Regions from separate parts of the Cupriavidus sp. USMAHM13 genome, predicted to be linked through region 2. Evidence: riboswitches for the same ligand, from Rfam matches in the RefSeq annotation. Region 2 holds a riboswitch; the other holds the start of a gene.

Region 1 (3,903 bases), on a different replicon from region 2:
TGCCAGCATGCTCTTGCCGGTGCCGGTTTCGCCCAGCAGGATCACCGGCACCTGCTCGCGCAGGACCGTGGCCGCCTTGCCGAACAGCCGCGCCAGCCTGGCGTCGGCCAGCACGCAACCCTGCGCCGCGCCGGCGGCCGCCGGCGTGGATGGCCGTGGCGCGCCCGCGCCCGGCGTCGCGGCCTGCGCCCGTGTTGGAGCCGGCGCAGGCTCCAGCGCGACGAAATAGCGCTCGCCCCCACGTCCGTTCAGCGTCGCCGCGCCCGCCGCGCCGGCGGCCGCAGCGCGCAGCCCGCCGGCAAAGACCTCGTCGAGCGCGCGCGGCGCCCAGGTCCCGCCCGGCCGCCCCAGCATCTGGCGCGCCGCGCGGTTGGCCGCGACGATCACGTCGTCGCGCGAAATGGCGACGATGCCTTCGGCGGGCGTGCCCAGCATGCGCGGATCGTGGTGCAGGCGCAGGATGCGGCAGCCGGCCATGCCGGCGTACATGCGGTTCTCGATCGACATGGCGGCGGCCTGCACGCGGCTGAGCGCGTAGGCCGGCAGGTCGATGCCGAAGCCCGTGATATCCAGCACGCCGACCAGCCTGTCGTGCGGATCATGGATGGGCGCCGCCGCGCAGACCACGTCGATCAGTTCTTCGAGATAGTGCTCGCCGCGGCGGATCTCGATCGGCTGGCCGCCTTCGCTCAGCACGCAGGCCGGCGCATTGGTGCCCAGCGCCGCCTCGCTGACGCGCTTGCCGCCCACCAGCGCGCGCGCCTGCGACGGCCCGGCGCCCCCCTGCACGGTGGAACTGACGATCACGCCTTCGGCGTTGGTGCAGAACACCAGCCAGTGGCGCGACGGAAACGCGCCCGCCAGGATCGCCATATCCTCTTCGGCGCAGGCGATCAGGGCCTGGTGCTCCGCTTCGAGCCGGCGCAACTGGCTGTGCGTGACGAAGTTGGTGCCGAGCGCGCGGTCGCCCGGGCGCAGCCCGTAGGTGGCGGCACGCTGCCAGGAACTGGCGATGCGCTCGGGGATGGTGCCGGGCGGCACCAGCCGGCCGTCGAAGAACTGGCGCCGCGCGGTGCGCACGTCGAGGGGAAGGCTGTCTGCGGCTTGCCTCATTGGGGGGCTGTCTCCGTGCGGCTTGTTATGTTGTGCCCGGCGGCGCGCATCGCGCGGGGCGGCGCCCGGGTGGTGGATGACTTTAGGTGAGGCCCCGGGCGATTTCAAGCGCGCCGGCGCACGCCTGCTCGTTTTCCCCGAGGCCGCCGGCGCGGCGCGTGCGGCCACCGTCTCGCTTCGATCCACGCGGTGTCTCAGGATGAGACAAGCGGGTCGGCACAGCGTCCGCACACCGGCCGCCGCCGCGCCCGCCCCGCCTCGCCCGGCGTGCTGCCCGCGCCACCCGGCGCGGGGGCTTGCCGCCCGGCTCAGGCCCATGCTATGGTGCGCGTTCCAGGAGAACGGAGCATCCCGGCAGGCTGCCGGTGCCGCTCCTACCGAAGGCGTACCCCCGAAACGCTCAGGTGCAACAGACTGGATACCGAACCAACTGGAGAGCGTCGCGGCAGGCTGGCAGACACCAGCGCCGGCGGCCGCCGAAGGGGCAAGCCGAAGTCCGGGTGGACCAGGCGAATCTCTCAGGCAAAAGGACAGTGGGGGCAGGCGTGCGACACCGCACGCCTGCCCCTTTTTGCTTTCCTGGAGCCAGAGAAATGAAAGTCATCGTGATGGGCGCGGGCGTGATCGGCGTGGCCTCGGCCTGGTATCTCGCCAAGGCTGGCCACGAAGTGGTGGTGCTCGAACGCAATGCCGGCGCGGCGCGCGAAACCAGCTTCGGCAACGGCGGCCAGATCTCCGTCAGCCATGCCGAACCCTGGGCCAATCCCGCCGCGCCGTGGAAACTGCTGCGCTGGCTGGGCAAGGAGGATGCGCCGCTGCTGTTCCGCCTGCGCGCCGATCCCGCACAGTGGTCCTGGGGCCTGAAGTTCCTGCGCGAATGCTCGGCGCGCCGCTCCACCCACAACATGATCCAGCTGCTCAACCTGGGCACCTACAGCCGCGCCAGCCTGCAGGCGCTGCGCGCCGAAACAGGCATCGAGTACGACCACCTCAGCCGCGGCATCCTCCACTTCTACACCAGCGCCAAGGAGTTCGATGCCGCCATCGAGCCGGCCCGCATCATGCGCGAGCTCGGCTGCGAACGCCAGGTCATCGGTGCCGACGAAGTGGTGCGCATCGAACCGGCGCTGGCCGCCATCGCGCCGCGCCTGGCCGGCGCCACCTACACCAGCGCGGACGAGTCGGGCGACGTGCACCGCTTCACCACCGCGCTGGCGGCGCGTTGCGAGGCGGCCGGCGTGCGCTTCCGCTACGGCGTGCGCGTGCAGCGGCTGCATGCCGACGGCGGCGGCATGCGGGCGGTGGAATATGCCGACGACAGCGGCGCCTACCAGCTCGAAAGCGCCGATGCCTACGTGCTGGCGCTGGGCAGCTTCAGCCCGCTGCTGGCGCGGCCGCTGGGGATCAAGCTCGATATCTATCCCGCCAAGGGCTACTCGGCGACGCTGCCGGTGCTCGATGCGGAACGGGCGCCCAGCGTCAGCCTGACCGACGACGAGTACAAGCTGGTCTTCTCCCGCTTCGGCGACCGCCTGCGCATCGCCGGCACGGCGGAGCTTAACGGCTATGCGATGGAACTCAATCCGCTGCGCTGCGAAGCCATCGTGCGCCGCACGCTGGAGATCTTCCCGGGCATGAGCCGCCCGGAACTGGCGCGCTACTGGACCGGACTGCGCCCGGCCACGCCGGGCAACGTGCCGTACATCGGCGCCAGCAGCGTGGCGGGGCTCTACCTGAACACCGGCCACGGCACGCTGGGCTGGACGCATGGCTGCGGCTCCGGGCGCGCCATCGCCGACATCATCAGCGGCCGCGCCCCGGAGGTGGACTTCGCCTTCAGCGGCGCCCTGCCCCAGCGGCGCGTGGCGGCGGTGGCGGCCACCGGCGCCAGCGCGCGCTGAGCGCCGGCGCAAACGCTGTCTATCCGTCGCCCGAAGGCTTGTGGCAGGAAGCGGGCGACGGGAGGGCGTCTCAGGGCGCCGCCGCGATCACCTCGGCGACGGCCGCCGTCAGCTTGCGCGCGTAGGGCACGTGCAGGAACTCGTTGGGGCCGTGGGCATTGGACTTCGGCCCCAGCACGCCGCACACCATGAACTGCGCCGACGGGAAGCCGGCCTGCAATGTGTTCATCAAGGGGATGGTGCCGCCCTGGCCGATATAGGCCAGGTCATGGCCGAAGTGGGTGCGCGAGGCCGTGTTCATGGCCTGTTCCAGCCAGGGCGCCAGGCCGGGCGCGTTCCAGCCGTTGGCCGCGCCGGCGGCGGGCTTGAAGGTGACCTTGGCGTTGTAGGGCGGGTCCAGTTCGAGCAGGGCCTTGAGATCGGCCGCCGCCCGCGCGGCGTCGACCAGCGGCGGCAGGCGCAGCGACAGCTTGAAGGCCGTGCGCGGGCGCAGCACATTGCCGGCATCCGCCAGCGACGGCAGGCCGGCGGCACCGGTGACCGACAGCGAGGGCCGCCAGTTGGCGTTGAGCAGCACTTCCTGCGGATCGGCCACCACCGGCAGCACCGGCCGGCCGTCCTGGCCGCACGACCAGGGCATGCCCTTCCATACCGCCTCGCAGAGGATGCGCGCGGCCGCCTCGGTCTCGCGCAGGCGGTCGGCCGGAACCGGGCAATGGAAGGCGTCGGGCAGGATATTGCCGGTGGCGGCATCCTCCAGGCGCTCGAACAACTGGCGCATCACGCGGAAGCTGGACGGCGCGATGCCGCCATAGGAGCCCGAGTGGATGCCCTCCTCCAGCACCTCCACTTCGAGGTCGCCCACCACCAGGCCGCGCAGCGAGGTGGT
Region 2 (3,903 bases):
CGCGGATGAAAGCAGGGTCGTCGTCCGGATTGGCGATCAGGCGCAGGTAGGCGCAGATGTCCTTGATTTCCGCCTTGTCGAAGAAGCTCTGCCCGCCCGACAGCACATAGGGAATGCGTTCGCGGCGCAGGATCTGCTCGAACAGGCGTGCCTGGTGATTGCCGCGGTACAGGATGGCATAGTCGCGGAACTGCGCGCGGCGCTCGAACTTGTGGGCCGACAGGCGGAACACCACGGACTCCGCCTCATGCTCCTCGTCGTTCATCGGGTTGATGGCGACCGGGTCGCCCATGCCGTGCTCGCTCCACAACTTCTTGTCGAACAGCTTCGGATTGTTGGCGATGACGGCGTTGGCCGCTTCGAGGATGCGCACCGTGGAGCGGTAGTTCTGCTCCAGCTTGATCACTTTCAGGTCGGGGAAATCGGTCTGCAGCAGGCGCAGGTTGTCGAGCGTGGCGCCGCGCCAGCCGTAGATGGCCTGGTCATCGTCGCCGACCGCGGTGAAGGCCGGCGCGCGCAGGTGCGAGCCACCCGCCAGCAGCTTGAGCAGCTGGTACTGGCAGGCATTGGTGTCCTGGTACTCGTCGACCAGGAAGTAGCGCAGGCGGTTCTGCCACTTCAGGCGCACCGTCTCGTCGCGCGCGAACAGTTCGGCCGGCAGGCGGATCAGGTCGTCGAAATCCACCGCCTGGTAGGCATGCAGCGTGGCCACGTAGTTGCGGTAGACCAGTGCGGCCTGGTGCTGGTCGGCATCGGCGGCCTGCGCGATGGCCGCTTCGGGATCGACCATGCCGTTCTTCCACAGCGAGATCGTGCCCTGCACGCTGCGGATCAGCTTCTTGTCGGTGGTGCCGAGCTGTTCCTGCACCAGCCCGAAGCAATCGTCCGAGTCCATGATCGAGAACTGCGGCTTCAGGCCCACGTGCTCGGCCTCGGCGCGCAGGATCTGCACGCCGAGCGAGTGGAAGGTACAGACCGTCAGCTGCTTGAGCGGCAGACGCTTGCCTTCGCGCGTGGTCTTGCCTTCCATCAGCTTGCCGATGCGCTCCTGCATCTCCTTCGCCGCCTTGTTGGTGAAGGTGACGGCGGCGATGTGGCGGGGCTCGAAGCCCTTGTCCTCGATCAGGTGGGCGATCTTCTGCGTGATCACCCTGGTCTTGCCCGAGCCGGCGCCGGCCAGTACCAGGCAGGGACCATCGAGATAGCGGACAGCTTCGGATTGGGCGGGATTGAGTCCGTGGGTCATGCGCGGGAAGACAGCGTGGAAGTGTGACGGGAACGGCCGGGCCGCGGATGCGGTGCGGCGTGTGCAGGATCCGGCGCGCCTCGGCACCGTGCGAGCGGAGGATGTTAACACGCGCCGCCGCCGGGCCAGGCTGCTCGACGAGGCCTTTGTCCCCGGCCGTCATGTAACGCGCCGTAATGCTCTGTAATGAAAAGTAATGGCCGGGATCGCGTCCCGGATGGCGGTCTCTAAGAAGGATAGAGAGCTTGTATGACGGCTGCTCCAACACTGCTTCAACCAGGTGTGGCCTCATCATCACAAGGGAGCTGTCCTATGCGAACACAGAAGCGAGCACGTCCGGCCCTGGCCAAGGCCATCCTGATCAGCGCCACGCTGGTGGCGTTCGCCGGCTGCGCGGACATGTCGCCCAAGCAGCGCAACACCGCCATCGGCGCCGGTATCGGCGCGGTCGGGGGTGCAGTGCTGACTGGCGGCGATGCGCTGGGCACCGTCGGCGGCGCGGCCGTGGGCGGTGTCATCGGCAACGTCACCACCCCGAACCGCAGGGGCCGGTGAGCACCCTGCCCCGCCGGCCCGGGGCGCGTTGACAAAGCGGGGGGCGTCCCGTACATTGCGCGCATCCGGCCGGGAGAGCGCGCGAGGCATCGCGCCGCCGAAGGGGTATCACCCGAAAACTCTCAGGCACCATGGACTGGTCGGATCGGCGGGCAATATGCACACGATGCACGCCGTACTCTGGAGAGCGACACCCGCCATCGTTCGCATGAATGACGGTGAGCGTGTCCACCGAAGGGGCGCGCAGGGGCCGGTTCCGCCAGGAGCCACCCTGTAATCTCTCAGGTATCGAGGACAGAGGGGTCATCCGCCGCAGCGGATTCGCAGCGCGACGCGCGCGAGCCATGCGGCGGATGACCCTTTTTTCGTTTTCGCAACCGCAGAGATCCGTCCCCGAGGAACCCATGACGCTCCAGGCCACGCCCCTCAATGCCATCCACCGCGCCCTCGGCGCCCGCATGGTCGACTTCGGCGGCTGGGACATGCCGGTCAACTACGGCTCCCAGATCGAGGAACACCACGCCGTGCGCAGCGACGCCGGCATGTTCGACGTCTCCCACATGTGCGTGGTCGACCTCGCCGGTCCCCACGTGCGCGCCTTCCTGCGCGGCCTGCTGGCCAACAACGTGGACAAGCTGCAGACGCCGGGCAAGGCGCTCTACTCCTGCATGCTCGACGACAAGGGCCACGTCATCGACGACCTGATCGTCTACTTCTTCGCCGAAGACCGCTTCCGCCTGGTGGTCAACGCCAGCACCGCACCCACCGATATCGAATGGATCCGCGCCCGTAATGCCGCCACCGGCAGCGGAGTCGCGATCACGCCGCGGCGCGCCGACAACGCCCCCGCGGGCGTGGCGCCGCTGGCCATCGTCGCGGTGCAGGGCCCGAACGCGCGCGCCAAGGTATGGGGCGCCTTCCCCAGCACCCAGCCGAGCGAAGCGCTCAAGCCCTTCAACGCCCTCGTGGTGCAGGACCCGGCCATCGGCGAAATCATGGTCGCACGCACCGGCTACACCGGCGAGGACGGCTTCGAGCTGGTGGTGCCGGCCGACAACGTCGCCGCGGTGTGGGAAAAGCTGGATGCCGCCGGCGTGCGCCCGGCCGGCCTGGGCGCGCGCGACACGCTGCGCCTGGAAGCGGGCATGAACCTGTATGGACAGGACATGGATATCCACACTTCGCCGCTGGATGCGGGCCTGGCCTGGACCGTCGACCTGCAGAGCGAACGCGACTTCACCGGCAAGGCCGCCCTGCTGGCCGACGGCCAGAAGGCCGCCTTCGCCGGCCTGGTCCTGCGCGACAAGGGCGGCGTGCTGCGCGCCCACCAGACCGTCGTCACGCCCGCCGGCAACGGCGAGACCACCAGCGGCACCTTCAGCCCGACCCTGTCCCTTTCGATCGCCTTCGCCCGCCTGCCGCTGGGCGCGCAACCCGGCGACAGCGTCGAAGTGGAGATCCGCGGCCGCAAGCTGGCGGCGACTGTGGTTAAACTGCCGTTTGTGCGCAATGGCAAGGCACTCGTGAGCTGACGCTCGCAACGGTCAAACAAGGTCAAGAGCCAACGGTCATGGCGCGCCCGCGCGCGGGCGCGCCCAGAACAGACGAACCAACCGAATCCGGAGAATCCACATGAACTTCCCCCCCGAACTCAAGTACACCGAGTCGCATGAGTGGGTGCGCGTCGAAGCCGACGGCACGCTGACCATCGGCATCACGGACCATGCGCAGGACGCGCTGGGCGACATCGTCTTCCTCGAGCTGCCCGAAGTGGGCCGCAGCGTCGGCGCCGGCGACGCGCTGGCCGTGGTCGAGTCGGTCAAGGCCGCCTCCGACATCTACGCGCCGGTGGCCGGCGAGGTCATCGCCATCAACGACGCCGCCAGCGCCGAGCCGGAGAGCGTCAACGCCAACGCCTTCGAGGCCTGGCTGTTCAAGCTGAAGCCGGCCAACGCCGACGACGTCAACGGCCTGATGTCGGCCGACGCCTACAAGGCCAGCGTCGGCGCCTGACGCCGCGCGGCCCTGGCGACGGGGCCGCCGAGACCGAACGACCGCGCGGCGGCCGGCCGACCACCGGCGCCGCGCCTGACGAGACCCCT

The links. Region 2 has a riboswitch for glycine ahead of gcvT (glycine cleavage system aminomethyltransferase GcvT). Riboswitches for the same ligand answer to the same signal wherever they lie in the genome.
Region 1: linked by a shared signal. The riboswitch ahead of BKK81_RS27630 (D-amino acid dehydrogenase) and the one ahead of gcvT (glycine cleavage system aminomethyltransferase GcvT) in region 2 are both predicted to bind glycine.

Annotation. Positions count from the first base shown of each region.
Region 1 covers NZ_CP017752.1:2,122,384-2,126,286, reverse strand. The annotation lists gene BKK81_RS27635 (sigma-54-dependent Fis family transcriptional regulator) at 1-1,113, opposite strand, end outside; glycine riboswitch at 1,534-1,657, shown strand; gene BKK81_RS27630 (D-amino acid dehydrogenase) at 1,707-3,014, shown strand; gene BKK81_RS27625 (M20/M25/M40 family metallo-hydrolase) at 3,085-3,903, opposite strand, start outside.
Region 2 covers NZ_CP017751.1:238,414-242,316, forward strand. The annotation lists gene BKK81_RS01200 (UvrD-helicase domain-containing protein) at 1-1,246, opposite strand, end outside; gene BKK81_RS01205 (glycine zipper 2TM domain-containing protein) at 1,559-1,801, shown strand; glycine riboswitch at 1,862-1,950, shown strand; glycine riboswitch at 1,972-2,109, shown strand; gene gcvT (glycine cleavage system aminomethyltransferase GcvT) at 2,206-3,333, shown strand; gene gcvH (glycine cleavage system protein GcvH) at 3,434-3,814, shown strand.